One region of the Alteromonas sp. S005 genome, then DNA from elsewhere that is predicted to be linked to it. Evidence: predicted binding sites of a transcription regulator. Region 1 holds the regulator's gene; each other region holds the start of a gene.

Region 1 (10,819 bases):
GTCACTCGATTAACCGATATGGGCTTAAGTAGTGCACTAGCAACACAGCTTATTAGCTATACACCTGCTCATTACAACGAACGTGACGCATGGGTATATCTTCTTAACCTATTGGCTAATCGCATAAATGTTACCGGAAACGATATACTTAGCTCACAAGGTGCCGTTGCATTAGTCGGGCCTACTGGTACGGGTAAAACAACCACTGTTGCAAAGTTAGCCGCTCGCTATGCGCAGAAATACGGTGCAGAGTCGGTGGCTATGATAACCATTGATACGTATAGAATTGCAGCCTATGAGCAGCTAGCGACATACGGAAAAATTATTGGCTGTACTGTGCGAAAAGCGCAAACTAGTGAAGAACTTGCAGATTTATTGTTCCAACTTCGTCATAAGCGACTAGTATTGATTGATACAGCAGGTTTTAGTCAGCGTGATAGTCGATTAATTAAGCAAATTAAGCAGTTCGACAATGGCCAAATGCCGAAAGTTAAAAAATATTTGGTAGCGCAAGCTAATACGCAATATCCTGCTTTGCAGAGAATCATTCAAGCGTATGATGATATTGAACTAAGTGGCTGTATTTTCACAAAGTTAGATGAGTGCTACTCTTTAGGAGAGGTGCTTAGTGCAGCGGTTGAATATCAACTACCGGTTAGTTATGTCACCGATGGCCAAAAAGTGCCTGAAGACATTAAGATTGCAGAAGCGAAATCTTTAGTTTCCGCTGCTGCAAAGCTTTATAAAAAGTACGGTTTGAATCATACTAGTGGCAACAACGCAATTAAAACAGCATAAGCAGTATGATTGACGATCAAGCGAGTAGCTTAAGAAAAATGAAGCAATCACGGTTAATCAAAGTAATCGCCGTCACTGGTGGTAAAGGTGGCGTAGGTAAAACAAACATTACACTTAACACCGCTATCGCTATGGCGAAGCAGGGCAAGCGTGTAATGGTTCTTGACGCGGACCTTGGCCTTGCAAACGTAGATGTGATGTTGGGCCTGCGAGTCGAGAAAAACCTATCTCATGTTCTCTCTGGTGAGTGCACGTTAGACGAGGTTTTAGTAACCGGTCCCCACGGTATTAAGATTGCTCCTGCCACCTCTGGTACCCAGTCAATGGCAGAGCTCTCACCTACGCAGCACGCAGGCTTAATAAGAGCGTTTAGCGAATTGCGTTCTCAAATAGACGTATTAATTGTCGACACTGCTGCCGGCATTTCAGACATGGTGTTAAGCTTTTCTAAAGCATCCCAAGATATCATGGTCGTGGTTTGTGATGAGCCTACGTCATTAACAGATGCATACGCACTGATAAAAATACTTAACCGGGAACACGGTGTTTTTCGCTTTAAAGTTGTGGCCAATATGGTTCGCGATGTGCGGGAAGGTCAGGAGTTATTTAGTAAATTAAGCAAAGTCACAGGGCGTTTTCTTGATGTTGCACTAGAATTAGTGGCAACGGTGCCGTTTGATGAGAACATTCGCAAAGCAGTGCGCAAGCAAACCGCTATTGTTGATGCTTTTCCAGGCTCTCCTGCCGCTGTAGCGATAACAAAGTTGGCAAGCAGGGCACTTACTTGGCCTATTCCAGCGCAGCCCGGTGGCCATTTAGAGTTTTTTATTGAACAATTAGTTGCAGAAAAAGCCGTAGGAAGTCAACGTTGAACAGTAAGGCAGCCGCTTATCAACAGCAAACAGATAAATCGCAGTTAGTCGAAAGACATGCGCCTCTGGTTAAGCGTATTGCGCACCATCTGATGGCGCGACTGCCTGCAAGTGTACTTGTTGATGACCTTATCCAATCTGGCATGATTGGGTTGCTTGAGGCCGCGCGAAATTTTGACGGTTCAAAAGGCGCAAGCTTTGAAACCTTCGCGGGCATCCGTATTCGCGGCGCAATGCTTGATGAAATACGCAAAGGTGATTGGACACCTCGTTCTGTTCACCGCAATGGTCGCGCGATTACTGAGGCGATATCTCAGGTAGAAAGTGAAACTGGGCGCGACGCAAGAGATGCTGATATTGCTGAGAAGCTGAATGTGAGCTTGCAGGATTATCACCAGATGCTCAATGAAGTCAATGCCGGGAAGTTGGTGGGCATTGAAGATTTGGGGGTGTCGGAAGATGTGATCACCACAGAGCAAACCAGAGGCAGTGATGCACCGCTGGAAGATTTGATGCAGGGGGCTTTTCAAAAAGCGTTGGCCCATGCAATAACGACATTACCCGAGCGAGAAGCGATTGTTCTTTCACTTTATTACGATGAAGAACTAAACTTAAGAGAAATAGGCGAGGTTCTTGATGTAAGCGAGTCGAGAGTCAGTCAAATTCACAGTCAAGCCATGTTAAAACTCAAATCACGAATGAAGTCGTGGCAAGCTGACGAAGAATAGAAATTAATAACAATTAACCCCTCAGTGGAGGCTATTTTGGACAAGAGCATGAAAATTCTCGTGGTCGATGACTTTTCAACCATGAGACGTATCATCAAAAACCTACTCAAAGACTTGGGTTTTGCCAACATTCAGGAAGCGGATGACGGCAGCACTGCATTGCCAATGTTACAACAAGGTGATTTTGATTTCGTAGTTACTGATTGGAACATGCCTGGCATGCAGGGCATAGATTTACTACGCGCGATCAGGGCAGATGATAAGCTTAAGCACTTGCCTGTGCTTATGGTTACCGCTGAAGCGAAGAAAGAGCAAATTGTAGCCGCCGCGCAAGCAGGTGTTAACGGCTACGTCGTTAAACCTTTCACCGCAGCAACGTTAAAAGAAAAATTAGATAAAATATTCGAACGTTTAGGTTGATCCAGACGCTCAACAGATAAATGAGGTTTACTGGATGTCAACGAATGTAAACGTTCCAATATCGTTAGAAGAAGCAAAACAGCTTGTCACTTATCTTGAAGAGGGTGACAAGACTTCAGCTAACGCTCTACTTGAAGCCGTCTCAATGAAAGAAAATGTTGAGTTGTTTGCTGAAGTAGGAAAGTTAACGCGTCAACTTCACGACGCATTGAATAACTTCCAAATAGACGATCGCATCAAAAATCTAGCTACAGATGATATTCCTGATGCACAGTCCCGCCTTACCTACGTTATTGAAGAAACTGAAAAAGCTGCTAATACTACTATGGATGCCGTCGAAGCGAGTATGCCGATAGCTGAATTGCTTTCAGAGCGAATCGAAAAGGTAATGCCAGAGTGGAAAAAGCTGATGAACCGTCAGATTGAACTGGGTGAGTTTAAGGCATTATGCGCAGATTTAGACGAATTGCTGGAAGACGGTTCGAATCAGTCAGCTAAACTTACACAGTTACTTACTGAAGTTTTGATGGCGCAAGGTTATCAAGATTTAACTGGGCAGGTTATTCGTCGCGTTATAGACCTGGTTAAAGAGGTAGAAGACAGCCTTGTAAACATGTTGACTATGTTTGGCGAGCGTGACGGTGCAGAACAGACTAAACCATCTAGCGTTAAGGCCGATAAGGTTGATGGTGTAGAGGCGGAAGGCCCAATTATTGATGCTGAAAAACGAGATGACGTCGTTTCAGGTCAAGATGATGTAGATGATCTTCTGTCTAGCTTAGGTTTTTAGGGGAGCGGGTGCATGTCGTTTGATGTTGACGAGGAAATATTACAGGACTTTCTAGTTGAAGCTGGAGAGATACTTGAACAATTACAAGAACAGCTCGTTGATCTTGAGAACAATCCTGAAGATGCGGATTTGCTTAACGCAATTTTTCGCGGTTATCACACGGTTAAAGGTGGGGCGGGCTTCCTTTCTCTCACTGAGTTAGTCGAAATTTGCCATGGTGCAGAAAATGTTTTTGACGTTATGCGCAATGGCCAACGAACGCTAACGCCAGAACTAATGGACATTATCTTGCAGGCCACTGACGTGGTGGTTGATATGTTTGAGCGAGTGAAAGCTCAAGAGCCACTAGAGCCAGCAGATGCACATCTTGTCGACTTGCTACACAAACTAAGTCGCCCTGAATCTCCAGATGAAAACATTTTCGATAACGCTAATGGGCCTGTGACTGAACCCGAGGTTGTTGAAGAAGAGCCGGAGTTAGTTATAGAGGAGCCTGCTTCTTCGGCGTCAACTTCCAGTGAGAGTGGCGGTGGTATCGACGAAATTACTGAGGATGAATTTGAGGCTCTTCTCGATGAGCTCCATGGCGGTGGTGCCCCAGGGAAGTCTGCGTCGGTAAAATCGGAACCAGCTACAGTCAAATCAGTTCAAGAAACAGCTCCCGCGGCGAGCTCAGATAGTGATGACATCACAGATGAAGAGTTTGAAGCGCTTTTAGATGACCTCCACGGAAAAGGCCAGTTTGGAGGGGAAGAAAAGAGTGCTCCCGTGGCTGCACAAGCATCAGCTCCAGCAACTGGTGCAGGTGATGAAGAAATCACCGACGATGAGTTTGAAGCGCTGCTAGACCAACTCCACGGCTCCGGTCAAGGGCCTACTAAACAAGGCTCTGCTGCAACGGCACCTGAACCTCCTGTAGATAAAGCGGCCACCGAAGCTGTTCAGAAGGCAAAGCAAGCAACCCCTAGTTCTGCGCCTGAGGTGAAGCCTGCATCCAGTGCGGCGAGCCCAGTGAAAGCTAGCACAGCATCTACGCCAAAAACGGCTGCCAAGAAAGATGATAAGAAAGGAGCTCCTGCTCCACCGCCTGCCGAGACGACGGTACGTGTAGACACCAAACGCTTAGATCAGATTATGAACATGGTCGGCGAGCTAGTTCTGGTTAGAAACAGACTGATAAGCTTGGGTATCAACAGCAACGACGAAAGCATGTCGAAAGCCATTGCTAATCTAGATGTAGTGACGGGTGACTTGCAAGGTGCGGTAATGAAAACCCGCATGCAGCCCATTAAGAAAGTTTTCGGACGTTTTCCCCGCGTTGTACGCGACCTAGCCAGAAGCTTAAAGAAAGAGATTACCTTAGAGCTTGTAGGTGAAGAAACGGATTTAGATAAAAACTTGGTTGAAGCATTGGCCGACCCGCTTGTGCATTTGGTTAGAAACTCTGTCGACCACGGAATAGAAATGCCAGATGACCGCGCGGCAGCTGGTAAACCTCGCATGGGTACGGTTCAGCTATCAGCATCTCAAGAAGGCGATCATATTCTTCTTACTATCGAGGACGATGGTAAGGGGATGGACGCGGAGAAGCTAAAAGAGATAGCTATTAGTCGTGGCGTATTAGATGCGGATGCAGCCGCACGAATGTCAGATGTTGAAGCGTTTAACCTTATTTTTGCGCCAGGCTTCTCAACGAAGACTGAAATTAGTGACATTTCAGGTCGCGGCGTTGGCATGGATGTGGTTAAAACCAAAATTAATCAACTAAACGGTACCGTCAATATCGATTCGCAACTTGGCAAAGGCACGCGATTAGATATTAAAGTACCACTAACGCTAGCAATTTTACCTACATTAATGATTGTTGTAGGGAAACAGACCTTTGCGTTACCATTAGGTGCGGTGAACGAAATAATAAATATGGACATCAAGAAGACCAATACGGTGGATGGCCAGCTCACAATGATAGTTCGTTCAAAAGCAATTCCATTGTTCTTCCTTGGCGAATGGTTGATCCGAGGCCCCAAAAACATAGATAAAGAAAAGGGGCACGTAGTTGTGGTGCAAATTGGTACGCAGCAAGTAGGGTTTGTCGTTGACGCGCTGATAGGCCAAGAAGAAGTAGTTATTAAGCCCCTTGACGCATTGCTACAAGGTACGCCTGGTATGGCTGGTGCGACAATTACTTCAGACGGTGGTATTGCATTAATTTTAGATGTTCCGAGCCTGCTAAAACGGTACGCGCGTAAACCAAGCAAGTAAGGCGATGAATTAACAGGAATGATAATCCATGGTCTTTAAAGTCCTAGTCGTCGACGACTCGACCTTTTATCGCCGTCGAGTACGAGAAATTCTCGATGGCGATAGAGAACTTGAAGTTGTTGGAGAAGCGAGAAATGGGCAAGATGCATTAAACAAAGCGGAAGCACTTAAACCAGATGTAATAACCATGGACGTTGAAATGCCAGTTATGGATGGCATTTCAGCCGTTAAGGTTATTATGGATAAACGTCCAACGCCAATTTTGATGTTTTCCTCGCTAACGCACCATGGCGCACAGGCTACGCTTGACGCACTAGAAGCCGGCGCCCTCGATTTCTTACCAAAGAAGTTCGAAGATATTGCGCAAGACAGAAAAGATGCTTCGCGCTTACTTTGCACTAAAGTTAGGTTAATAGCGCGAAGAGGGCTAGGTGTAAAGCGTCCTTCTCTTCGCACAATGGAAACTCGAAAACTTCCTGATAACGCGCCAAAGCAAGCTTTTTTCAAAACATCGGGGTTGCTATCTGGTCACAAAGATGCTGATAAGCAACCTACTGTTTCTTCGGTAAGAGCAACCGGGAAAAAGTACGAATGTTTAGCGGTAGGGGCGTCCACGGGAGGGCCGGTTGCACTGCAAAAATTGCTTTCCCCCCTGCCGGCAGAATTCCCTTACCCTATATTGTTAGTGCAGCATATGCCCGGAACTTTTACTACTGCATTTGCACAGCGTTTAGATAGCAATTGTAAAATTAAAGTAAAAGAAGCAGAGCATGGCGATATCTTAATGCCTGGACATGCCTACCTTGCTCCTGGAGGAAAGCAGATGCTGCTTGAAACAATTGGCAGCAATAAGCGAATTTCCATCGTTGATGCCAGCCAATCTGATAAGGTGAGTTACAAGCCAAGCGTTGACCTGACGTTTAGCTCATTAGCTAAAGTCTATGGAGGCGACGTACTTGGTATTATCTTAACGGGAATGGGTGCTGACGGAAGAGAAGGGTGCCGATTACTCAGAGATAAAGGCGCGACTATTTGGGCGCAAGATCAAGACTCATGTGTGGTTTACGGAATGCCTCAAGCTGTCGCTGTGGCTAATATATCCAGTAAAAATATCAATATTGACGATATGAGCAGTTGCGTTCAAACCGAAATGCGATAGCAGTTTGAACTGTAATGGAACAGTAATTATGAAAGTGTGGACTGTGGCAAATCAAAAAGGCGGAGTAGGTAAAACTACTACAACCGTAAGCCTTGGCGGCTTGCTTGCTCAAAAGGGCAAACGAGTGCTTATGATTGACACTGATCCTCACGCATCGCTCAGTTATTACTTTGGTATTGATGCAGAGGCGACAAGTCATTCTGTTTACGACATTTTTATTAATTCTAATCAGATTACTGCCGATAAAGTAATGGACTGTCTCAGTCCTACAAAGCTCGACAATTTATATGTGCTACCAGCGACCATGGCTCTGGCAACTTTAGACAGAACAATGGGCAGCGAACAGGGTATGGGTTTAGTGTTAAAAAAAGCACTCGCAAAGATCTCCGATGAATTTGATTTTGCTATCATCGACTGCCCTCCTGTTTTGGGCGTGTTAATGGTCAATGCGCTGGCGGCTTGCGATAAGGTAATTGTTCCGACTCAGACAGAGTATCTGGCCCTTAAAGGCTTGGATAGAATGATTCGTACTATGGAAATCATGGGGCGTTCGTTAGATAAGTCTTTTGACACCCTAATCATTCCTACTATGTTTGATAAACGTACAAATGCCGCACTGGCGTCGAGAAAGCGATTAATGAGTGATTACGGTGAACGTGTTTGGGAGGGAGTCATTCCGGTGGATACTCACTTCAGGGATGCTAGTTTGGTGCAGCTTCCTATCTCTGCTGCTTACCCAAAGACAAGAGGTGTAAATGCCTACGATAAACTGTTAGCCGTATTGGAGAAATAACAAGACCATGAGCAAGCAATCGCCATTTGCCCGTGAAGAAGTAATGGAGGCATATTTAGACAGTCTTCTGAAAGAGCCTGAAGCTCCTGAGGATGTTACTGCGCGCACGGCAAGACTGCTTGAGCAAGCCTCTCAACAAATGGCTGAGTCAACGCTTGTTTCTACAACTAGCGAACCGCAGGTCAATGATGAAGAAGTGTTAGCACAAGAGGTATCTTCGTTAATTGAAAGTCAGAATTCACAAACGAGTGTAAGTGAAAAACAGCATTCGTTCGCTGACGTTCCTGCTCAAACGGAACAAGAAAGTGAGTTAAGTACTCCTGAGAAGTTAAAAACTCCACTAAAGGATACTCTCGGTTTTCGTTTTCAGGCGCTATTCTTTGAGGTTGCAGGGCTAACACTTGCGGTACCCCTAACATCGCTAGGTGGTATCCATCAAATTGAAAAAATAGGCCCTTTATTTGGAAAACCTGACTGGTTTATGGGTGTAATGTTGCACAGAGAGTCTAAACTAAATGTTGTAGACTCTGCAAAATGGGTAATGCCAGAAAAATACGACGAAAATCTCGCACAATCGCTTAACTACCGATATCTTATAATGTTAGGAGAGAGTGCGTGGGGACTAGCAAGCGAAAAGCTTGTAAACACGGTCAATTTGACTACCGATGACGTAAAATGGCGCGAGTCCACAGGTAAGCGTCCCTGGTTAGCAGGGATGGTTAAAGAAAAAATGTGCGCGTTAATTGACGTTGAAGAATTAATATCTATGCTTAACAGAGGCTTAGGCAGTAACGACCAGACGCCATAGTATTGGGAGCCAGGTTCATGAGCGACGAAAGAATGAATAATAACGCTACTGACAGCAACGACGAAGTCCTTCAATGGGTAACGTATCGCTTAGGTGAAGAAACTTACGGTATTAACGTAATGCAAGTGCAAGAAGTCTTGCGTTATACCGAAATAGCCCCTGTACCCGGTGCGCCTGATTATGTGCTTGGTATAATCAACTTGCGTGGTAACGTGGTAACCGTCATTGATACCCGCGCACGTTTTGGGCTACCGCCGACGGAAATCACGGACAATACACGTATAGTGATTATTGAATCTGACGAACAGGTTGTCGGTATTTTGGTGGATAGTGTAGCCGAAGTGGTGTACTTGAAATCTTCAGAAATTGACAGTGCGCCTAACGTTGGTACTGAGGAAAGTGCTAAGTTTATACAGGGTGTAAGCAACCGCGATGGCGAATTGCTTATCCTGGTCGACCTTAATAAATTGCTAAGCGACGAAGAGTGGGATGAGCTTAGTAATATTTAAATAAATGAATAGGCGGTATATATCGTTAATGCCGCCTAGATTTCCCCAAGGGTTATGTCCATGGATTGGCAGCTTGCTGCACCTACCTTAATCGAACTTATCTTGTGCGTCGGAATTGTTGTACTTGTTGTTGCTATGAGTATTTTGTACTCACAGATTAAACATTTGCGCGCAGCATTAAGTGAAAGTGAGCAGAACAGTGTGTCGGCCATTGCGCGCATTGAAGCGCTTGCTAAAAACGCAAATAATCAACAAACTGAAGCCCAAGCTCGCACATTAGTTATTACTCGCCACCTTCAAGAGCTAGACGAGAAACAAACTGACCTTGAAAACCAGCTTCGTGAGCTCAAGCTCCAAGACCCCTCGTTGCGGCTATACCAAAGAGCGGCAGACCTTGTTAAGCAAGGCGCCAGTATCGACGAGATCATCGAAGCCTGTGATATACCTCGCGCTGAGGCTGAGATGTTAGTTATGGTGCACAAGCAAAACAGCTAGTTGTCTTACTTCAGTAAGTACGTTTTAAAAAAAACGTTTAGACGTCTAGACGTAAAGATGTTGACATATCGCCAGTTATAGACACAATACAGATATTGTAATTTATCACTGGAGTCCTCTATGCCAATTCGTATTCCTGAGCAGTTACCCGCGCAGAACGTACTACTAGGTGAAAATATTTTTACCATGGACATGGACAGGGCTGCTAATCAGGATATTCGTCCTCTTGAAGTCGGCATTCTTAATTTGATGCCGAATAAGATAGAAACAGAAGTGCAGTTGCTTCGCCTGTTGTCAAATACGCCGCTACAAATAAACGTAGATTTGATTCGAATTGATAATCAAGCGCCAAAAAATACCCCGCAATCACACATGGATGCCTTCTATCACGACTTCTCAGCGGTCGCGAACAAAAAATACGATGGACTTATAGTAACCGGCGCCCCTCTAGCGCTTATCGACTATGAAGAAGTGAAGTATTGGGAGACCATGACCACGATATTGGAATGGGCACAGCGACACGTTAACTCTACTCTGTATTTATGCTGGGCTGCTCACGCTGCTATGTATCACTTTTACGGCATAACTCGAAAAATTAGAGATGAAAAGTTTTCAGGGGTTTTTCAACATAAAGTGAACGACCCGAACAATGAGCTTTTAAGAGGCTTCGACCCAACTTTTCACGCTCCCCATTCTCGCTACGGGCATATCGATACTTCTTTGTATAACAGTGTTGAAGGCCTTAGCGTTGTGGCAGAATCTGAGGACGTGGGTGCCTATATCGTAGCGTCAGAAGACAAGCGAATGGTGTTTGTAACAGGTCATCCAGAATATGACCCTGATACGCTCAAAGACGAATACTTACGGGATATTGCCGCGGGTCAAACGCCGGTAATGCCAAAAAACTATTTTGAAGGGGATGATCCAGCCAAGTCTCCTATTGTACAGTGGCGCTCGCATGGCAGCCTATTGTTTACAAACTGGCTGAATTATTATGTCTATCAGACCACGCCTTACGATTTAAGTCAGCTTGCTGAAAAGTCACAGCCAAAGAGGTAGCACGTGAGCCAAAGACCAATTTCTAGCGCGCAGGCAACGCTTACAGAAGCCGCTAAAAAGCGCATTCTTATACTAGACGGTGCAATGGGCACCATGATCCAGCGCCACAAGTTGGAAGAAGAAGAT
Region 2 (10,819 bases), on a different contig from region 1:
ATAAAACCTTACCTTGGTCGTTTGCCGGAAGAGTTAGACGCTATCGAAAAAGCCATCTTGCGCATCGCGACGCTGGAACTCACTGAGCGCATTGACGTACCTTACCGCGTAATTATTAATGAAGCGATTGAGCTTGCTAAGGCATTTGGTGCTGAAGAAAGCCATAAATTCATTAATGGTGCACTGGATAAAGCAGTGCGCACGTTGCGAAAAGACGAGCGCGACTAACCTTACCGTGGCGGCATGGATTGCCGCTAAAAGGGTTTAATAACTACCGTGAAAGAATTTGATCTTATCGGCCGCTATTTTTCAAACAGTGGCCACAAACGCAAAGACGTTGTTATTGGTATTGGTGATGACTGTGCTGTAACAACAGTTCCTGAAAATCAGCAGCTTGCCGTTACTACAGATACTCTTGTTGCAGGAGTACACTTTCTAAAAGATGCGCCTGCCAAGTCCGTAGCATACAAAACCGTTGCTGCTAACTTGAGTGACCTTGCCGCGATGGGGGCTGAGCCCGCATGGATCAGCTTGTCTTTGTCACTGCCTGAAGTAGATGAAGCCTGGTTAGATGACTTTGTATCTGGGTTATACGAACTTACTCAGTACTATTCTGTCCAGCTTATCGGTGGCGATACAGTAAAAGGCCCTATGGCGTTTACTATTACTGCACAAGGTTTTATTCCGCCGGGTTCCGAGCTAACGCGCAGTGGCGCTAAGCCGGGTGATTGGCTCTATGTTACCGGAACACTAGGTGATGCAGGAGCGGGCTTAGATATTCTGCAAAAAAATCTCAGCGTAAGTGGCGAAGCGAAAGATGTATTGGTTAATCGTCATTACTTTCCAACGCCTCGCGTTGCGGTGGGTACGGCGATACGTCGAATTGCAACGTCTTGCATTGATATCTCTGATGGCTTACTTTCAGATATAAAGCATATTTTGAAAGCGTCTAACTGTGGCACTAATGTTCATGTAGATCGTTTACCGCTGTCACGCGCATTAACAAGTGCAGTTACGCCTGAGCAAGCCATTGAATATGCACTGTCCGCTGGTGACGACTACGAACTTATCTTTTCTGTAAGTGAAGAGCAGCGCGGAAGCCTTGAAACTTCGTTGGCGAGTACCAATGTAAAAGCCACGTGTATTGGGCAATTAACGGGTCATAGCGGCACGCTTTCGTTGCTGAAAAATAACGAAAAGTATACGCCAGCTAATCCTTCTGGCTACGAGCACGCCTTTTAGGCGATACACATCTTACAATAGTAAATTAAGGAAGAGTCATGCAGGCGGAATATCGCGCTAGAGTGAGTATGAAAAATCCAGTTCATTTTCTCGCTCTCGGTTTTGGTAGCGGGCTTGTTCCTTTTATGCCAGGTACATTTGGCTCGCTTGCTGCACTACCGCTTCTTGTAGCATGTAGCCAGATCTCAGTGGTTTCCTTCATCGCGCTTACGCTGATATTTTCAGTGGTAGGCATTTATCTTTGTGGCAAGACTGCAGACGATATGCAGGTACACGACCACGGCTCTATTGTGTGGGATGAAATAGCAGGCATGTTCATCACCTTCTTATTCGTACCTATCTCAGCATCGTCTTTACTCGTGGGCTTCGTTCTGTTCAGACTTTTCGACATCTTAAAGCCTTGGCCAATAGGTATTATTGACAAGCGCTTACACGGCGGTACAGGCATTATGCTGGATGATCTTCTTGCTGGCGCTATGGCTTGTGGCTGTTTACATGTATTAATGGTGTTCTGGCCAGCGGCACTGGCGTTGTTCTAGCTAATTGGGAAGATTTAGAGCCCCTTTGATAGATACTCTGCAGCGAAAGGTTAGGTAACAGAGAAACAATAATAAGAAAAAAGCCCGCAACTAGCGGGCTTTTTAATGACTAGTCAGCTATTAAACTATTTGCCGCAGCAATGATGCCTTCAGCATCTAAGCCGTGCTCTTTGTACATTTCCTGCTGTGTACCTTGCAAAATAAAGCTATCGGGCAGACCCAACATTTTCACTGCTTTCAGAACACCATTTTGCTGTAAGTGTTCAAGTACGGCACTACCAGCACCGCCCATAATACAGCCGTCTTCTAATGTTATAAGTGCGCTATGTTCACTGGCTGCCTTTAAGACTGCGTCGCCATCTAATGGTTTAATGAAACGCATGTCTATAACGGTAGTGTCAATGGCTTCTGCTGCTTCAAGCGCATAGGGCAACAAACAGCCGAAGTTCAAAATAGCAACGCTTTCAGATTTATCTTTTGATGTTTCTCGACAGGTACGTGATTTACCTATTTCAAGCTCCGTCATCGCTTCATCTGGCGTAACTCCCATGCCTGCACCTCGAGGGTAACGGACAGCAGCTGGTTTTTGTAGCTTGTGGCCAGTATAAAGCATTTGGCGACATTCATTTTCATCAGAAGGCGCCATTACCACCATATTTGGAATGCAGCGAAGGGAAGCTATATCAAATGCGCCTTGGTGAGTAGGGCCATCGGCGCCCACAATTCCCGCTCTGTCTATGGCAAATAATACCGGTAAGTCTTGAATTGCCACATCGTGGATAAGCTGATCGTATGCGCGTTGAAGGAATGATGAATAAATCGCAACAACCGCGTTCATACCGTCTTTGGCAAGACCGGCACCAAAGGTTACCGCATGCTGCTCTGCAATGGCGACATCGAAGTATTGCTCAGGAAAACGCTGAGAAAACTCAACCATGCCAGAACCTTCCCGCATGGCAGGCGTCACAGCCATCAATTTGGGGTCTTGCGCGGCCATATCACATAGCCACTTACCAAATATAGCCGAGTAAGTAGGAGCAGAAGGCTTCGACTTTGGCAGTGCGTTATCTGCCGGATTAAATTTTGGCACCGCGTGAAACTTAATTGGGTCTTCTTCAGCAACGGCGTAGCCTTTACCTTTCTTTGTTACAACATGTAAAAGCTGAGGACCTTCAAAGTTACGCATATTGCGAAGGGTATCGACTACAGCGTTTACGTCGTGACCATCAATAGGGCCGATGTAGTTAAAGCCTAGTTCTTCAAATATAGTTCCTGGAACAACCATGCCTTTGATGTGCTCTTCTGCACGACTAGCAAACTCTTTGATTGGCGGCACATTGCTTAGCAGTTTCTTGCCTCCGTCGCGTATAGAGTTGAAAAAGTTACCCGTGAGTAAGCGAGCCAGGTGACTATTTAATGCCCCTACGTTTTCAGAGATAGACATTTCGTTGTCGTTAAGTACGACCACCATATCTTTTTTGATATCACCAGCATGGTTTAGGGCTTCAAACGCCATACCTGCGGTCATTGCACCGTCGCCGATAACCGCTACCACTTTGCGGTCTTCACCTTCTTTTTCAGCGGCTACCGCCATTCCCAGCGCGGCACTGATCGATGTGGAAGAATGGCCAACGGCAAAGGTGTCGTATTCGCTCTCAGGCGGCCAAGGAAAAGGATGTAGGCCATTTTTTTGACGAATGGTACTCATGCGCTCTGCACGGCCTGTCAGGATTTTATGAGGGTAGGCTTGATGCCCCACATCCCACAATAAGCGGTCAAATGGTGTGTTGTACACATAATGTAACGCGACAGTAAGTTCTACCGTACCTAAACCAGAAGCGAAATGACCACTTGTTTGGCTTACACTATTAAGTAAATACTCACGTAATTCATCGGCGAGCTCGCGTAACTTGTCCTGGGGCAGCTGCCTCAATTTTTCAGGTGTTTGCGCAAGCGCAAGCGTTGGGTAATGTTGGAGATCTAAACTCATGTACTTATTATCTTTTTCAACATGGCGCGTGGCTAATGGTCGCGTTTCACCAAAAGCTCGCTAAACGCAATTAAACTGTCAGTATTGTAGGGTAAACGCGTCAATGCTTGAAGTGCATTATTGTGAAGCATTTCTAATTCTTGCTTAGCGCCAGCTATTCCAAGCTTGGCGGGAAACGTATTTTTTCCCAATGCTTCGTCTGACCCTGCCGGTTTACCTAGCTTTTCGCTGCTGCCTTCAACGTCTAAAATGTCGTCTTGAACTTGAAACGCTAGCCCGATATCGGCGGCATAAGCCATTAAGTCAGCTTTAGTTTGCGGCAGTAAGCCTTCACTGACAATAGCAACCATTTCAACACAGGCCTTGAGCAAAGCTCCAGTTTTTAATCTATGCAGCTGCTTCAGCTCTTCCAGTGAAATAGTTTCACCTGTACTGGCTAAGTCGATAGCCTGACCACCACACATTCCTGCATAACCCGCACTTTTAGCAAGTACAGATAGAAGCTTCCCGCGTTTGGTTTCTGCATAAGTGCTAAGAGGAGAATCAGCCAGCACCGTAAACGCCAGAGACTGCAGCGCATCTCCCGCTAAGATAGCTGTAGCTTCATCAAAGGCGATATGACAGGTTGGCATGCCGCGACGCAAATCATCATCGTCCATGGCTGGCAAATCGTCATGAACTAAAGAGTAAGCGTGGACACACTCAATAGCCATGCTTATAGCCATCTGGTCTTTCTTAGGTACATCTAGGGTGTTGCCTACAACCTGCACCAGTAGAGGGCGCATGCGCTTACCTCCCGCAAGCAATGCATGACGCATGGCATCTTTGAGACGCGGTGCATAATCGGGTAAATCATCAATTAAGGTAAGAAGGGATGCATCAGTTTGCTGTTTGACTTGCTGATGCAATGCAGAAAAATTCATAGGTCGCCTGTAAGTTAAAAATGAACGTTTTACGGCTGTTCACTTTCAGGAAGAGTCTGAAGCGTTTCTTCGCCTTGTTCATTAAGCAATATTTTTACCTTTTGCTCGGCGTTTTCAAGAGATTGCTGGCCTTGACGAGATAACGCTATGCCTCGTTCAAATTTTTCCAGTGCTTTATTAAGCGGCAGATCACCGTTTTCCATTTCGTTAACAATGGCTTCTAGTTCAGATAAAGTTTCTTCAAAAGACGCTGATGCTTTTTCTGTCGTCATAAAACACTCAATACATTGGCCAAAATACGTATATCGCGCACATTAACCGAGGGTTGCACAAGGGTCAAATGGTTTGTCGGTATATCGCCTATATCTCAGCAATATAGCTTTTTTTTCATGCAGTTGACCACGTCGAACATCAAGATATTGTGCTATATTCCAAACAAGTGGCTTGTATTACTTTAAGACAAGGATATGCAGGCGTACTTCGATTAGGGGGTTAACATATAGAGCAAGGATGTTGCTTTGAAGATAACCTTAAGTCGACGTTTTTTTAAAATCATACTTAATAAAAAACAGATAAATATGATATTTTTCAATAATGTCGTTTTAGTATTTCTATCGCTTGCCGATAGGATAATTGTACATTAACAGCACTGACTGCGCATAAATGGGGAAGAGTGAGTGGATTTAGCAACCGTCATAGGTATGTTGGGCGCCATTGGTTTCATAGTTATGGCTATGATTCTGGGCGGCAGCTTAAGCATGTTCATCGACGTTCAATCGATATTGATCGTATTTGGTGGGACTTTGTTTGTTGTCTTGTCACAATTTACACTCGGTCAGTTCTTCGGTGCAGGTAAGATTGCTGGCAAAGCCTTCATGTTTAAAATTGAATCGCCAGAAGAACTTATTGAGAAAATAGTTGAGATGGCGGACGCGGCGCGAAAAGGCGGTTTTCTAGCTCTAGAAGAAGCAGAAATTTCCAATGAATTTATGCAAAAAGGCGTAGATATGCTGGTTGATGGCCACGATATAGAAGTGGTCAGAGAGACACTCGCCAAAGATATATCTATGACGACAGAGCGACACGACTTTGGCGCTTCGTTTTTTAAAGGTATGGGCGATATTGCGCCAGCAATGGGTATGATCGGAACCTTGATTGGTTTGGTTGCCATGCTATCAAATATGGACGACCCCAAGGCTATCGGTCCTGCAATGGCGGTTGCACTACTTACAACGCTTTACGGTGCTTTTTTCGCTAACGTGATATGTTTGCCAATAGCGTTCAAACTAGCTGTGCGAGCAGGAGAAGAGAAGCTAAATCAAAGTCTTGTGTTAGACGGTATTGTCGGTATTGCTGATGGTCAGAATCCGCGAGTCATTGAAGGCGTTTTGAAAAACTATCTTGCGGCGAGCAAACGCGGAAGCGCAGAGGAAGAATAATGGCCGAAGAAGAATGCCCAAAATGCCCCCCCGAGGGGCTTCCAGCTTGGATGGGAACCTTCGCAGACTTGATGTCACTGCTTATGTGCTTCTTTGTACTTCTGCTTTCATTTTCAGAGATGGACGTACTCAAATTTAAACAAATTGCGGGTTCGATGAAGTTCGCTTTCGGTGTACAAAACAAAATCGAAGTAAAAGATATTCCAAAGGGTACCAGTGTAATTGCTATGGAATTTCGACCTGGTAAGCCCGATCCTACGCCAATTGAATCTATACAACAGCAAACCAACGAAATGACACAGCAGATGCTAGAGTTTCAGGCAGGAAACGAGGATTCGGCCGGCGGAAGGCAAAAGCAGCGCGGCGAACAACGCGGCGGTCAGTCCCAACAAACCGCTACTGAGTCATCTTCATCTGCTGAGCAAAGCACTGATCAATCTCAAATGGCTGAATTGATGAAAAAGGTGGCTCAGCAATTAGAAAAGCAAATTTTAGATGGGTCGGTAGAGATGGAGTCGTTGGGGCAGCAGCTTACCATTCGTATTCGCGAGAATGGCTCCTTCTCAGCAGGTTCAGCTTTCTTGCAGCCACAATTTCAGCCGGTATTAAGAAAAATTGGTTCATTGTTAGCGGATGTGCCCGGCGAAGTTGAAATTTCTGGACATAGCGACGGCCAGCATATTGCTAATGAGCTATATCGTTCGAACTGGGATTTATCGTCGCAACGTGCGGTAGCAGTGGCTGAAGCTATGCGCACAGCGCCAGGTTTTGATGAAAGCCGTATGTCGGTAGTTGGCAAAGCGGATACTAACCCTATTGTTGAGAATGCCACGACAGCGAGTGATAGAGCAAAAAACCGTCGAGTGGAAATTAATATCAACCAGGGCAAGCCAATGATATCCCAACCCATATCAGTGGTAGACGACTAATTGTCACTCCGTTGTAAGTGTCATACTCACAAAAAAGCGGTGCTATAAAGCACCGCTTTTTTACCAAAGTGGTTGCTGGTCACCCAGCTAAGATAGTCAAACTCTAGCCAAATCCTCTCTGTACTGAGGCTTAGATATAACAAGCTGTACAGTACTGATGGTTCTTTCTAAAAAGCCGCCTTCGCAATATTTTAGGTAATAGGTCCACATACGCATAAAACGCTCGTCGTAACCGTCATTTAATAATTGTTCTTTTGCCGAGATAAATGCTTCATACCAATGATTTAGGGTTCTTGCATAGTCCACGCCAATATCGTGTAAATCACGGATCATCATATTCGTGTACTTTTTAAGGTGAGCATTTATCTGGTATTGCGATGGTAAAAAGCCACCCGGGAAAATGTATTTTTGTATGAAGTCTACGCTGTTTGAGTAGCTATCATAACGTCTATCGTCAATGGTTATTGACTGAAGCAACATAACACCGTCGTCTTTCAAAAGAGAAGCACACTTTTCGAAGAAGTTGCCTAAATACTGTTTGCCAACGGCTTCAATCATCTCAATGGAAACGAGTTTGTCGTATTTACCATCAAGTAATCGGTAGTCTTTTTTAAGCAGGGTAATTTTGCTTTCAAGTCCTTCCCGTGCAATCCAATCTTTCGCCCAAGCATGCTGCTCTTCCGAAATAGTTGTGGTTGTCACGTTGCAGCCGTAATGTTTTGCAGCGTATACAGCTAAGCCGCCCCATCCTGTGCCTATTTCGATAAGATGGTCAGCTTCGGTTAGTTGTAACTTGTCACAAATGGCTTTAAGTTTGTAATTCTGGGCGTCGTTCAGCGTTGCATTCGGATCAGGGTAAATCGCTGATGAGTACATCATCGTCGGATCTAGAAAGCGGGTATAAAGCTTGTTGCCCAAATCATAATGCGCTTCTATGTTCTTTTTAGCTTGGTCTTTTGTGTTTCGACGCGCAAGATGCTGAACCTTATTGATGGGCATGGTTAACCACTTGAATTTATTTTCCCATTCATCAAGGGTAGGTAAGTTCCTCGCAAAGACCCTTACCACAGCGGTAACATCGTCACTGTCCCACAAACCATCCATATACGCCTCACCGGCGCCCACACTGCCGCCAAGTAACAATCGTCGATAGGCCTGCACATCTTTGATATTTACCGTAGCGTTTAAGTCGCTATCCTCTGTGCCAAAACGCGCAACGACATCGCCATTTTCTTGAATAGTTAAGCGACCAAATGGAAGCTGATTCAAACACTTTAAAAACAGTGTTCTACAAGTTTTATCTACAAAAGAGACCTCTGAGGTGGTCAGTAGTACAGATTCACCGAAAGACATTGTTATTGTTCCTGACTCTTTTCTGGGTGTGTATAAAGTGGCGTTCGTTTCAGCAATAGCTTAAGCGCGTGCCAATAAATTCCGGCCACAGTTTTTATTGTCATACTAGGTATACGTTTAAGTGCAGCAGATAGATTCGCATTATCTAAAGTAAATTTTGTTAGATTAATCCCTGCACTGAACTCTTTATCCTCTCTTACGCAATCCATAGCTAGAGAAAGTCTAGATGACGGCTGTGAAATTGACCATTTGTAAGTCATATCCATCGGGTTGAAAGGCGACACGTGAAAAGCCTTAGGCGTATCATCTTGCGTATCCAAGTTTACAAGGTAATGATGGCGCTCATTCCAAGGCGTATTGCTGACTTCTGCAAGCATGTGAGTGTACTTTCCCTCATCATTGCGAAGGTAATAAAAGTTAACTGGGCTAAAATACATTCCCCACATGCGCAATTGGCCGAGCATAAAAACGTCGCCGTGTAGCACTTTACCCTCGTTCAACTCAGTCATTCTCTCCAATACGGCTTGTTTCAACGAAATAGAATCGTCGCCTAGGTAGTCTTCTCGCTTAAAGCGAACCCTTGACTTATTGCTCGTACTGAAGTGTTTTAGCTGACTAGATAAGGCTTCAAATTCGTCGGTATCAAGCTTCAGCCAAAACAGATAAATATCATAGTCAAATTTATGTTGTGTCGGCTTGAAACGTTGGTGATATACCTTACCTCTGTATAAAGCACTTTCTATCACAGGGATTCACCAAAACGCGCACAGACGTCTAAAGCACTGGTAACGCCGTCTTCATGGAAACCGTTGTACCAGTAGGCGCCACAGAAATGTAAGTTATCCACGCCACATATCTCGCTTCTTCGCGATTGCGCTTTCACCATGTTGGCGCTGTACTGTGGGTGAGCATACTGATAGCTTCGTAAAATACTGTTTTCGTCGATTTCAGGCGTATTATTTAGCGTTACGCAATAAGTATTCTCTGCTTCTAATCGCTGTAGAATGTTCATATTGTAGGTGACAGAGGCGGGGCGAGCTTCCTCGCTCGCGTCCTCTTTTAAGCTGTAGTTCCAACTGGCCCACGCCAACTTCCTTTTAGGCAATTGGCTTATGTCTTTGTGCATTACTACATCATTTTCCGCATAAGGGATATTGCCAAGAATATCTTCGTGCAGTGAGGTAGGGGAATGTATCATTTTTAATGCTTGATCGCTGTGACACGCAAACACGACATGGTCAAACGCTGCAACTGCACCGGATGAATCGGTAACTTCCCACTTGTCATCGCTTTTAGCTACAGAAATGACAGCTGTGGACAATTTGATCTTAGACTCAAATGGCGCAATCAGTGGTGGGATATATTGACTAGATCCACCTTTTATCGTGTACCACTGAGGCCGGTCAGTAATATTGAGTAGCCCATGGTTATTGAAAAATTGCAGGAAGAAAGTTAACGGAAACTTTCTGGTCTGCTCCAGACTACTAGACCAAATAGCGGCGCACATGGGCAATATATAGTAGCGCGCGAAATCATCGCTCAGCTCTAATTCTTTGATGATGTCTTCAAGCGTTAACGATGACGTGTCGCGCTTCTCAGCCACCATTGCTTTACACGCCTTATTAAAAGTTAGAATGTCTTTAACGATTCGCCAAAACTTAGGCCGAAGAAGATTACGTCGCTGGGCGAATAAACTGTTTAAGTTATTGCCATTGTACTCAAGGTTCGCTTTTTTACTCATCACAGAGAAGCTCATCTCGGTGGGTTGGTAGTCAACGTTTAGCTGAGTAATAAGCTTGATGAAGTTAGGGTAAGTCCAGTCATTGAAGACGATAAAGCCAGTGTCAATCTTATGAGTGTGCCCATTATCGTCAATTTTCTTGGTTGCCGTGTGACCACCAATGTAGTCATTCGCTTCGTAAACTGTGATGTCATGCTGTCTACTTAAAAGGTGTGCGCAGGTTAGCCCTGAAATACCCGTGCCTATGATGGCAATCTTATTATTCATTTTAACTTCTCTTACTGTTTCTCACGCATGGCCAAGGATAAACGCTTTTGAATTGATGTTGGCAATATGTGCATAAAGCGCAGAATAAAGCCAAAGAAGCGAGGGAAGAAAACCGTCTGCTTGTTACTTTCTATCCCTTTAAGCATAGCCTCAGCTGCTTCTTCAGCGCTAATCTTCATTGGCATTTCAAAATCATTTTTGTCGGTCAAAGGCGTTTCAACAAAGCCGGGAGATACGGCCTGCACCTTTATACCCTTGTGATGAAGATCAACTTCTAAGGACTTGGTAAAGTAATGCAGAGCGGCTTTACTAGAACCATACGCCTGAGTGCGAGTAAAAGGTAATAGGCGCGCCATGCTGTCGACTATGACGAGTTTGTCGCCATCTTTTAGTCGT
Region 3 (10,819 bases), 140 kb from region 1:
TACGAATACGTCTTTGCCACCAGCTTCAGGAGTAATGAAACCGAAACCTTTTTCTTCGTTAAACCACTTAACTGTACCGTTTACAGAATTAGACATAATAATAACCTTTTAAAAAATTGATGTAATGGTGGAAGCCACCGAATAGCAATAGACATAACTAAGCTAGTAAAGCAGTTGTATATCTATCTAGCACTTCAATTTGAAGGTATAAAGAAAGGTACAGCGCAGTATTAGGTAAAGCATAAAACATATCTAGAGCGAGCGAGACAGTACAGGTAATTGTTCGCCATGTCCAATTATTTCGGGATTATTTTTCAAGCATTCCAATGCGACCTTATTACAGGCCCACAATGAATACGTATGTTTGTATAACGCCAATACCAGCTAAGTTAACCTTATTCTTTTTTCGCTAGGCCTTAATTATGACAGACATGTACTCATTATTGGATAAAACCGCCATTGTAACAGGCGGTGGTAAGGGGCTGGGTAAAACAATAACCCACTTTCTATTAGATGCAGGAATGAAAGTAGCTATCTGCGGACGCACTGAACAAACGATAAACGAGACAGTTGAACAATTAGATGCGCTATTCCCCGGTAAAGTCATTGGAGCAAAATGTGATGTATCAAAAAGTGATGAAGTAGCAAGTTTTGTAAAAGAAGTTAAAAATACATTTGGCGAACTTCACGTTCTTATCAATAACAGTGGGTTTGGTAAAGAAACGCTTATCTGGGAAACCAGCGAAGACGATTGGGACGAAGTGATGGATACCAATGTAAAAGGTTCCTTCCTTATGTGTAAGCAAGTAGTGCCCCATATGATTGAAAACCAAGAGGGTTACATTATCAATATTGCCTCTCAGGCGGCACTAAATGGATATGCTAATGCGGGCGTTTATTGTGCGTCAAAATTCGCATTAGTGGGGCTTGGGAAAGCTCTTCAAGAGGAGGTGCGGCCTTATGGCATTCACGTACATTCGCTCAACCCTGCACTTATTCAGTCACAGAAAACAGGTTCAGAGAAGGTAGACGAGGGTCTGATTCAAAACGAAGACTTGGGCAAAATGGTGGTCTACCTGTTAAGCCAGCCTCGCCGACTTAAAATTGATAATATCGGCATGTGGGGTTTTTAATACGTTTAAGTGCAGTTATAAAACTGTCTTAAAGCGTTAACATTTCCCTACTATTATAGTGTGTCGTTTGCGTTTACCAACGAAATTACTCAGCAGGACTTTGTATGAATGTAGCTCTGCGTGGCTATAGTTCTGAGTACATTTGGCAACCGCAAACGCGCACTTACAATGCAGTGTATCATCTGATAATTCTGATGGTTCAAATAGGAAATAGTTATGCGAATGCTTCACACCATGCTTCGAGTTGAAAACTTAGAGGCGTCACTTCACTTCTACACCTCATTGATGGGCATGCGCCTTCTTCGACAATCAGAAAACAAAGAGTATGAGTACACCCTCGCATTTGTAGGATATGGAGAAGAGACCGATAGCACTGTGTTAGAGCTTACCTATAACTGGGGTGACAACACCTACGATAAGGGTAACGCGTACGGCCACATCGCCATTGAAGTAGACGACATCTATCAGTTTTGTGAAAACTTAGAAGCAAATGGCGCTGACGTGTATCGTAAACCCGGTCCCGTAAAAGGTGGCTCGACCGTCATCGCTTTTGTTCGCGACCCAGATGGGTATGCCATAGAACTTATTCAAAATAAGTCTATTTCACTGTAGCAGCACGACGTCGCCGATGCCTTTTAAGCACTCGTAACATAAACTTCTTATGAAATGTACGGCAAAAATAAGATGGCGATAAAAGTAAACACATGGAGTAGCAATTACATGCTAGGTAACCGCTTATTATCTTGTTTAAACCGGACTGGCAAGGCTGTAACTGATTCGACGAACAAGCTTGAGCTTCGAACAAAGGTCAATGCTAGGTTACGAAATAGATTCAAGATTACATTGACGTCGTTACTGCCTGCGTTTGTGGTGGTATTTACAGGTGCCCTTGCCTCTGAGGGTACGTTTGCAGCTAATGCTTTGAATAGTAAAACCTCGCAGGCTGAAGCAGAACCTACCACTAGCGAAAGACCGCATTTTACCGTTATCGCGCATCGCGGTGCTTCTGGCTATTTGCCGGAGCACACTCTTGAAGCAGCCACGCTAGCGTTCTCCCTGCGTCCTGACTTTATAGAGCAGGATGTTGTTATAACTAAAGATAACATCCCTGTGGTACTACATGACATTCACTTAGAGACAGTTACTAATGTAGAAGATATTTTCCCCGCGCGTCACCGAAAGGACGGACGCTATTATGCCCGGGACTTCACCCTCGAAGAGCTTCGAACATTGCAGGTACATGAGCGTGCTAATAGTAACGGGAGGCAAGTTTTTAAAAGTAGGTACCGCGGCACGCAGGCTAATTTTAAAGTGGCTACCTTAAGTGAACACTTTGAGCTAATTAGCGAACTTAATCGCCAATTCGGCACGTCTGTAGGCGTTTACCCAGAAGTAAAGTCTCCTGCCTTTCACATTGCTGAAGGTATTGATGCCAGTAAGATGGTTATTGACGCATTGGAAAACTACGGGTTTGCGGGAGAAAACGGCAATAGTTACCTGCAGTGCTTTGACTTTAACGAAGTTAAGCGTATTCGTGAAACCCTTGGCTATAAGGGCAAAGTGGTTATGCTAATTGGCGAGAACGATTGGGGTGAAAGCGACACCGACTACGATTGGCTGCGTACGCAAGAAGGCATGAAGCAAGTTGCGACGTACGCGAACGGAGTAGGCCCTTGGTTGGGCCATTTAATGGATACTGAGGCGATGGCTAAAGGGGAAATAAAGACAGCTAGCTGGGTCAAGTACGCCCACGATAACAAGCTAATCATTCATCCCTACACTTATCGTCAGGATGCCCTTCCGACGGGCATGACTGGAGAACAAACTTTGGACGCATTACACAAGGTCGTGAAGGCTGATGGCGTATTCACCGACCACTTAATGCCTGTATTAACCTGGCGAGACAAACCAAACTAAGGCAACCTCACCGGGTTTGAGGCGCTTGAGCAAGGGCCTAAGACTTAGATAATCGCACCACTACGCGTCTGTTTTGCGCGCGGCTTTCTCGCGTATCGTTAGGCGCGATATGACGTTTTTCACCGTGCCCAGTCAGCTGGATCCTATCTTCAGGTACACCTAGCGTAGTTAGATAGCTTTTTACTTCATTAGCCCGTCGAATAGACAATTGTTCATTGTTGTAACGGCCACCGTAACTGTCCGTGTATCCATCGAGAAGCACAAGCTCCAATTCGCTGTCTTCTTTTAAATATTCGCCAATCATTGTTAAACGCTTTTGTGAATACTTAGTAAGTTCGGTGCTGTTATTCTGATAAGACAATACGGTGTAAGCAATGTCATCAAAACTAAAAGGAAGCAGGTTCGACACACACTTAACAAAGTCGCGATACACGCCTGAGAAGTTGCTTGCGTTTAATGCCACGCTCACCTGGTCATATTTGTTATACCAGTCTTGATAGTAAATCGTGGGCCAAAAGCCTTTTTCTAATTCAGATAGCATGGTCCATGCTGCATCTTGTGGCAGGTCGCCATTGTACTGCTTACGAATAGTCATATCCGCAATGGTCTTTGGCGCTACACCGGGCATCCATTTCGGTGGGACAGAGTAAACCGCAGCTACACCAAACTTGCTTGGCAACAAATACATGTCCAATTCAAATTCCATGTTCAGCTGCTTCGAAGCTGAACTTGTGAACATAGCTTCGCCGTAACCAGGCAATTCGTGATTAAGTGTGCATTGCAGGCGCGTGTCAGTATCAATACGCCAGTTGGAGCTTTCTATGGTTGCAGAATATTGCCGCATGGCAGCATGGGATGACAATGACCCCACCATCCCCAATAAAGCGATATATTTTAATTTCAACACCATTTCGACACCATAACGAAAGTCACACTAATATTGATGTAGGCCTTTGATACGCCCACCACTTATCAAGCGCCATGAATTGTACTCAATCTTCCTAAGCCGCAAACTGAGTTTTTAAAAAATTCATGATTAATATCATTATCGTCCAAAGTGTAGAAAAGTTTAGCGCTTAATACCATCACCGTTTCGTACAATTATCACTTCCATCCTACGCGGTTTTTAAATTGAAACTAGCAACTCGAAGATATCCTTGCGATAATTCTGTTTTCCATAAGTTTCGCAGGTAGGTGCGCATGTAAGCGGCCAACCAGTTTCTGCAATCTAGTCTTACAAGAGTGTTTATGTCTGCCAATCCGCCCCTTCTTTGCCAGCGCTTTCGAGGTTATTTTCCCGTTGTTATCGACGTTGAAACAGCCGGATTTAACGCAAGTACTGACGCCTTATTAGAGTTAGCTGCGGTTACTGTGAAAATGGATGAAAACGGAATACTGCATCCTGATCAAACCTTTCACTACCACATAGATCCGTTCGAGGGTGCTAACCTTGAGCCCGCGGCATTAGAGTTCAATGGCATCGATCCGAATTGCGCATTACGAGGAGCTATTGAGGAAAGCGAAGCCATGAAGGATTTATGTAAAGGTATTCGCAAAGCGCAGAAAAATGCAGACTGTCAGCGTTCTGTTATCGTTGCTCATAACGCAACGTTTGATCAAAGCTTCGTCAATGCTGCAATTGAGCGCTGTAATATAAAGCGCACGCCCTTTCATCCATTTGTTTCTTTTGATACTACCAGCCTAGCGGGCCTTGCTCTTGGTCAAACTGTACTGGTAAAAGCATGTCGAGCGGCGGGTATATCGTTTGACCAAAATGAAGCACATAGCGCCCTTTACGATGCACAAAAAACCACCGAACTATTTTGCTATATGGTAAATCGCTATAAGGCGTTAGGTGGCTGGCCAGTAGAAAATCAAGAATAGTTTTTTCGATAAACGCCATAAACAAAAACAGCGCCAAAAGGCGCTGTTTTTCTATTATCTTTTAACAGGTTTGCTTATAGCTTATCTGCTTCTTCAGATAGGTATTTAGCTACACCTTCAGGTGATGCGTCCATACCAGATTTACCTTCAGTCCAACCTGCTGGGCAAACTTCGCCATGCTCTTCGTGGAACGCTAGTGCATCAACCATGCGAAGCATTTCGTCAACGTTACGGCCAAGTGGAAGGTCGTTTACTACCTGGTGGCGTACCATACCTTCTTCGTCGATTAGGAATGAACCACGGAAAGCTACACCATCTTCCGGGTGCTCAACATCGTATGCTTGGCAGATGTCGTGTTTCACGTCAGCAACGAGAGTGTATTTAACTGGACCGATACCACCTTGGTTTACCGGGGTATTTCTCCAGGCATTGTGTGAAAATTGAGAGTCGATTGAAACACCAATTACTTCAACACCGCGCTTTTTAAACTCGTCGAAACGCTTGTCAAAAGCGATAAGCTCTGACGGGCATACAAAGGTAAAATCTAGTGGGTAGAAGAATACAACCGCTTTTTTGCCGTTAATAGCTTCACTTAGTGTGAAAGAATCTACGATTTCACCGCTACCAAGTACCGCAGCTGCAGTAAAATCTGGTGCTGGACGGCCAACTAATACACTCATGAGTTTCTCCATTTATATTTGGATTGTAATAATAGAAGCGATTACATTGCGCAATCACTTTGATGAGAAATTTCCTACCCAGAAAATAGGTACGAATAGAAAAATAACAATGCTAAACAATGAGTTTTTTTACTGCTCCTACCAATAACTTATCAGTATAAAGCGAAACTGCACAGTCATTACCCAGTTCCGATTTATTAAATCTGCCATTATCTACTTGCCAAAATAAAGAATAACAATTATTATCATTTACAGATTTATTTGGAGTACGTTTAATGTTTGTTTGCATGTGCTATGGGGTAACGGATAAAAGCATTCGCGCGGCGGTTGAAGAAAACGGCGTGGGAAATGTGCGTGAGTTACGTCAACATTTAGAGCTAGGTTCACAGTGCGGTAAGTGCATCAGCATGGCGCAACAGATTATCGACCAAACCATTATTGATGAGTCGCTTTTTAAAGACGTAGGCTAACTAGCGCAACGTGACTCCAGACAAGCTTACCCTATCTATTAACTCGAAGTTTTATCCATCTTGGATGGTTCATTTTAACGCCCTCACCACCCTCACCTTACTGCAAATCAGCTTGGTCAGAACTATTAGCTATTTAAAGCGATACTCCACACCAGCATAGTAAAACGCACCATTAATGCCGCCCGGAGATGTGGGTGGATAAAGCGCTCCAACCTCACCTTTAAACGGGTTTTCATCTGGCAACGCATCAAACAAGTTTTGCGCACCAAAAGTAAGCTGAATATCAGGCAACACTTTCCAAGCGAGTTGAGCGTCGAAAGTGGTTAGCGCACTGCCGTAAATATCTAGACCTGCCGAAGCATCAAGATGGTCCTCATAGAATTTACCGTAGTAATTTAAACGCCATGTCATTGCCCATTTATCTTTTGATTGCTCTAACGTAATGCTCCCTCTATGAGCAGGAAGGTTGTCTTCTAACATACGTATTCGAGCCTCTGTTAAGTTGGGCAAAAGCGTTATTCCCCCATCGCTTAGCACCGGATACAGAGATACGCGTTCAACTTGCGTGTCTGTCCAGTTATAGGCAACTAACACAGAGTTTGACCAGTCACTTAACAAAAAATTGTAGTTAACAACTAAATCGATACCTTGGGTTTTAGTATCAAAATCGTTGGTAAAATACTTAGCTGAATTATATCGAGCCGCATCGGGGCGCCCTTGCGCAATAAGCGCATTAACGTCGCTATCGGTTAAAGGAATGGCCGATGTAGTACTGATGCGATCTGAAAGACGAATATTAAAATAGTCTAGCGTAGCAAAGAAATTCTCACTTGCTTGCATAACCACACCAAAGCTAAAGTTTACTGACTCTTCAGGCGTCAGCGGTGTGGCGCCAAGCTGCTGCGAAATTAGATCGGTTGGAGGCAAGGTTGCTTGGTCTTCTAAACCGTTAACACCATAGGCAGTGGTCACGTTTATAACGTTGCTTTGCCCCACCGTCGGGGCTTTAAAGCCCGTGTTGACAGAACCTCGCAGTGCAAACATATCGTTAAGTGTGTAGCGCGTACTTAGCTTCCCATCGAAAGTTGATCCGAAATCACTGAAATGCTCGACCCGCGTTGCTATACCAAACTGCCACGCTTCGGTTGCATAAAACTCCACATCGGCATACGCTGCCCAGTTGCTGCGACTCCAGTGACCAGCCGACTGAGGCTGATAACCTGGAAAACCGTTCGAGCCGATTGAGAAGCCTTCACTTAAGCCAATCGGTGGCTCTAAAGCGAAAGGGCCTGCAACATACGAGGCTTCATTTCCCGCTTTCTGGAAATAGGTCTCTTTTCGCCATTCAACCCCAGCAGCAATGCTCACAGGGTCCTCAAAAATGGTCTGGATAAGTTTGGTAAAGTCTAGGTTTAGTGTGCGTTCTACCTGCGATACTCCGCCTGGCGAAAAGGTCGTTGGGCTTTGCGTGCCAAGCGAAGGATTGACCGTATTTGATATAGTGTACTCAATATCGCTATAGCCCAAGGTGGCACTGATATCCATCGCCCACCCCTTAGGCAATTCATGCTTTATACCCATTGCAATAGAAGCATCGGTAATCGTTCCACCGAAGCGAGGAGTAAAACCACCAGGAAACCATTCATTGAAGGCAAAACAATTGGCTCCAAGTGAGGTCGTGTTATCTGCGATAAGTTGGTAATCGGGGTTTTCTTGTACGTTGTCATTTGATAAAGATATTGAAGGGCACGCTATACCGCTATTTAGCCCATCTAAATCGGCAACAATGAGGCGGCTTTCGCCGCTATTCGGATCCGTTCGGCTAAATACCCCTTCGCGAGTTTGCGGGTTTCGAAAATAAAAACCGCCGTTTATTTCTCTTCTCGCAGCAGTTGCAAAACTATAAAATTGAGAGGTTGTAGAAATATCAGCACCCGCATTGAGCGCGAGCTTAATATCCTCGTTAACATCAAGGGCTCCCCAAATTTGAGACGGCGAGGCAATAAAGCTATTTCCTTGGTCGATTAGCGCCTGAGCATCGTCTCGCTGTACCGAACGGGATGTGCCGTTTTGCTGTCGATATTCTGCAGTAGCGTTGAAAAACCCGGACTTTCCTAACGCAAAGCCTTTATTAAGCTGTATTTGAAAAAGTTCGCCATCGCCCTCGCTGTACCCTCCTACTTTAAGCGCAACGCTCCCCCCCTCGCGGTCATCTTTAAGCACAAAATTGATCACACCAGCAATAGCATCTGAACCATATTGGGCAGACGCCCCGTCTCGCAGTACTTCAACTTGTTTTAACGCATAGGCAGGTATGACCGATATATCGGGGCCTTGAGCACCATCAGATAAACCACCACCTAAAAAGGTAATAACCGCTGAGCGATGGCGTCGCTTGCCATTTAATAACAGCAAAGTGTGATCTGACGACATCCCCCTTAAATTAGCGGGTCTCACCAAGCTGCTAGCGTCATTGATGGGCTGGTCGTTCACGTTAAGAGAAGGCACCATAACGCTTAGCATGGAAAGGACGTCGCTATTACCCTGTGAACTTAGTTTATCTGCGCCAATAACATCAAGAGGAACCGCCGAGTCGACTGCACTTCGAGGCGCGTTACGAGAACCAACGATAGCAATTTTTTCGAGCCCGTTTGCGCCCTCGTCATCTTGCTGTTCATTATCTTCAGGTTGTTTATTTCGTGCTGTCAGCGATGCACGGGAACGAATACTCAACGCCCCATTTTCATCGGCGACCACCGCTAATTCGGTCCCCTCAAGTAGCTGTGCCAATGCTTCACTCAAGGTAAAGGTTCCTTTAAGCGCATTGGTCGTCACTTTTTTCGCCAAGTCAAAAGGAAATAAAAGCGTGGTGTTGGCTTGTTTAGCTAATTCGGTTAAGGCTTCGTTAGCGTTTTGTGCAGGAATAGAAAAACTAAAAGCATCAGGCGCTGTTACCGTAAGAGTTTCAGAGTGTGTAGATTTCTTTAAAGGTGAAGGGCTCTCGTCTTGCGCATGAAGTGACTGTGTTGTGAATAAAAACAAACATACACTTGAAGCAACATGTAAAGGCGATGTAAGCGAAAAGTATGAAGACCACTCTGTTTTTTTTTGCGAAAAGCAACTCGCCGAACACGCAAGGGCATGCAGCTTCTCTATTGCCTTTTTGGTTTGCCTGCTTATCGCTAAATTGCTGTGGTGCAAGATATATAATCGATGTACTTATTATTTTAATTATAGTGTCACATTAAATAAATTGATGCCAACAAGGAATACCCCATAACATCTTACTTTCCGAAATATTTAACTTTTCGCCAGCTTGAGCTCAATGCTGGTCTCTGTGACTTTCTCGTAGGTAATATTAAAGCTGCTCTCCAGTGCCGATAACAAACCGTCTATATCGCCAACTTTGAAATAGCCCGCCACTCTGCGTTTACGCAAACTGTCGTCAGAAATATGAAAACGAACCGGCGTGTATCGCCCAATTTCAAGAAGGACAGATTCAAGGGGCTCGCCTTTGAAAACAATCATGCCCTGCTGCCACGCTAGGTCATCATCGATTTCATTTTGAGACATACTTTCACGAGCTTCTACTTTACCTAAAACAGTGGCTTTCTCACCTGCAAACATCAACAGGCCTTCTTCTGTAACAGGGCGCTTACCAAACAAAGACTCATTGGATGATGAGGCTTTGAAGCGGTCTTTAACTAACACTTTCCCATCGGTAACAACAAGTTCGAATGCATTGTCATCAACATACTGCATATTAAACGCTGTACCCACCGCGGTAACCGTATTATTTCCTGCGGTAACAGAGAAAGGTCGTGTCGTGTCGTGAGCCACTTCAAAATGAGCCTCGCCTTTCAAAAGCACAATATTGCGTGCTGTTGATGTGAAATCCACAGTTACGGTGGAATTAGTGTTCAGATGAAGCTGAGAACCGTCGGCTAGTGTTATATTTTTCTGTTCTCCAACGCCGGTTTGTACTTTTTGACTTACAGCGGCAAACTCAGGAGCGCTGTTTAACCATGTACGCTGAACAATGACGCCAACAGCAATTGCCATGACTAAGAAGGTGGCAGCGATGCTCCACACTGCAGCCTTCGGCAAGCTTTGTTTTTTAGCGGTACTACGGGTTGTCGGTTGTGGAAACAGACCGCTTAGTTCATTAAGCACAGACATATCATCCCACAAGCTTGCGGCATCTAATAGAGCTTGGCGATGGGCATTACTCTCTGCCAACCAGGCGTCTAATTCTACTTTTTCGTCACTTTTTAAACCGCGATCGAGACGGCTTATCCAAAGGCAGGCTTGCTCTTGAATATCTTCTTTGCTTGAAAACTGGCGAATATTGTTCATGTTAACTACTGCTTATGTCCTGAGTCGCGGTAGCAGTGGCACGGGAAGGTGCACTGTCCTTTGACAGCTCAGCTAAATATCTAGAGCACATCATTAAACCTTTGGCGACATGCTTTTCTACGGTACTTTCACTTAGCCCTACAAGTTCCGCGATCTCTTTTTGTCGCATGCCATATACTTTTTTCAGTAAAAATACGCGTTTTACATCAGCTGACAGTGTGTCTGTCGCTCGGCAAAAATGAATAAAGCGCTCTTTACTTTCTACATTCTTTTCTAAACTGTGCCCAACAAGTTCGTAAGGCAAAATATCCATGTCATCCAGCTGCTGTTTGTTTTTATTTTCAGCTTTTGCAACATGGTTTAGCGCTAAGTTACGCGC

What was found. Region 1 encodes FliA, which starts transcription of late flagellar genes. Its sites were predicted from a motif close to CTAAAGNTNNNNNNNNNNNNGCCGATA; they were not measured.
Region 2: a site for FliA is predicted at 5,295-5,321, ahead of pomA (flagellar motor protein PomA). Genes of this name have one in related genera too.
Region 3: a site for FliA is predicted at 4,097-4,123, ahead of V7R55_RS04530 (flagellar protein MotY). Genes of this name have one in related genera too.

The regions. Positions count from the first base shown of each region.
Region 1 covers NZ_JAZETN010000002.1:298,833-309,651, forward strand. Annotated here, with positions in the region: gene flhF (flagellar biosynthesis protein FlhF) at 1-798, shown strand, start outside; gene V7R55_RS03885 (MinD/ParA family protein) at 804-1,670, shown strand; gene V7R55_RS03890 (RNA polymerase sigma factor FliA) at 1,667-2,398, shown strand; gene cheY (chemotaxis response regulator CheY) at 2,435-2,818, shown strand; gene V7R55_RS03900 (protein phosphatase CheZ) at 2,853-3,608, shown strand; gene V7R55_RS03905 (chemotaxis protein CheA) at 3,621-5,870, shown strand; gene V7R55_RS03910 (protein-glutamate methylesterase/protein-glutamine glutaminase) at 5,899-7,029, shown strand; gene V7R55_RS03915 (ParA family protein) at 7,058-7,822, shown strand; gene V7R55_RS03920 (chemotaxis protein CheW) at 7,830-8,630, shown strand; gene V7R55_RS03925 (chemotaxis protein CheW) at 8,648-9,139, shown strand; gene V7R55_RS03930 (DUF2802 domain-containing protein) at 9,200-9,634, shown strand; gene metA (homoserine O-acetyltransferase MetA) at 9,755-10,693, shown strand; gene V7R55_RS03940 (homocysteine S-methyltransferase family protein) at 10,697-10,819, shown strand, end outside.
Region 2 covers NZ_JAZETN010000009.1:128,336-139,154, forward strand. Annotated here, with positions in the region: gene nusB (transcription antitermination factor NusB) at 1-228, shown strand, start outside; gene thiL (thiamine-phosphate kinase) at 277-1,242, shown strand; gene V7R55_RS12250 (phosphatidylglycerophosphatase A family protein) at 1,281-1,781, shown strand; gene dxs (1-deoxy-D-xylulose-5-phosphate synthase) at 1,891-3,771, opposite strand; gene V7R55_RS12260 (farnesyl diphosphate synthase) at 3,804-4,694, opposite strand; gene V7R55_RS12265 (exodeoxyribonuclease VII small subunit) at 4,724-4,966, opposite strand; gene pomA (flagellar motor protein PomA) at 5,372-6,133, shown strand; gene V7R55_RS12275 (flagellar motor protein MotB) at 6,133-7,062, shown strand; gene V7R55_RS12280 (cyclopropane-fatty-acyl-phospholipid synthase family protein) at 7,159-8,415, opposite strand; gene V7R55_RS12285 (DUF1365 domain-containing protein) at 8,418-9,161, opposite strand; gene V7R55_RS12290 (NAD(P)/FAD-dependent oxidoreductase) at 9,158-10,423, opposite strand; gene V7R55_RS12295 (SDR family NAD(P)-dependent oxidoreductase) at 10,435-10,819, opposite strand, start outside.
Region 3 covers NZ_JAZETN010000002.1:436,151-446,969, reverse strand. Annotated here, with positions in the region: gene cspE (transcription antiterminator/RNA stability regulator CspE) at 1-96, opposite strand, end outside; gene V7R55_RS04545 (SDR family oxidoreductase) at 423-1,133, shown strand; gene gloA (lactoylglutathione lyase) at 1,350-1,745, shown strand; gene glpQ (glycerophosphodiester phosphodiesterase) at 1,818-3,050, shown strand; gene V7R55_RS04530 (flagellar protein MotY) at 3,088-3,960, opposite strand; gene rnt (ribonuclease T) at 4,299-4,934, shown strand; gene V7R55_RS04520 (peroxiredoxin) at 5,009-5,614, opposite strand; gene V7R55_RS04515 (bacterioferritin-associated ferredoxin) at 5,890-6,084, shown strand; gene V7R55_RS04510 (TonB-dependent receptor domain-containing protein) at 6,214-9,285, opposite strand; gene V7R55_RS04505 (FecR family protein) at 9,385-10,440, opposite strand; gene V7R55_RS04500 (RNA polymerase sigma factor) at 10,442-10,819, opposite strand, start outside.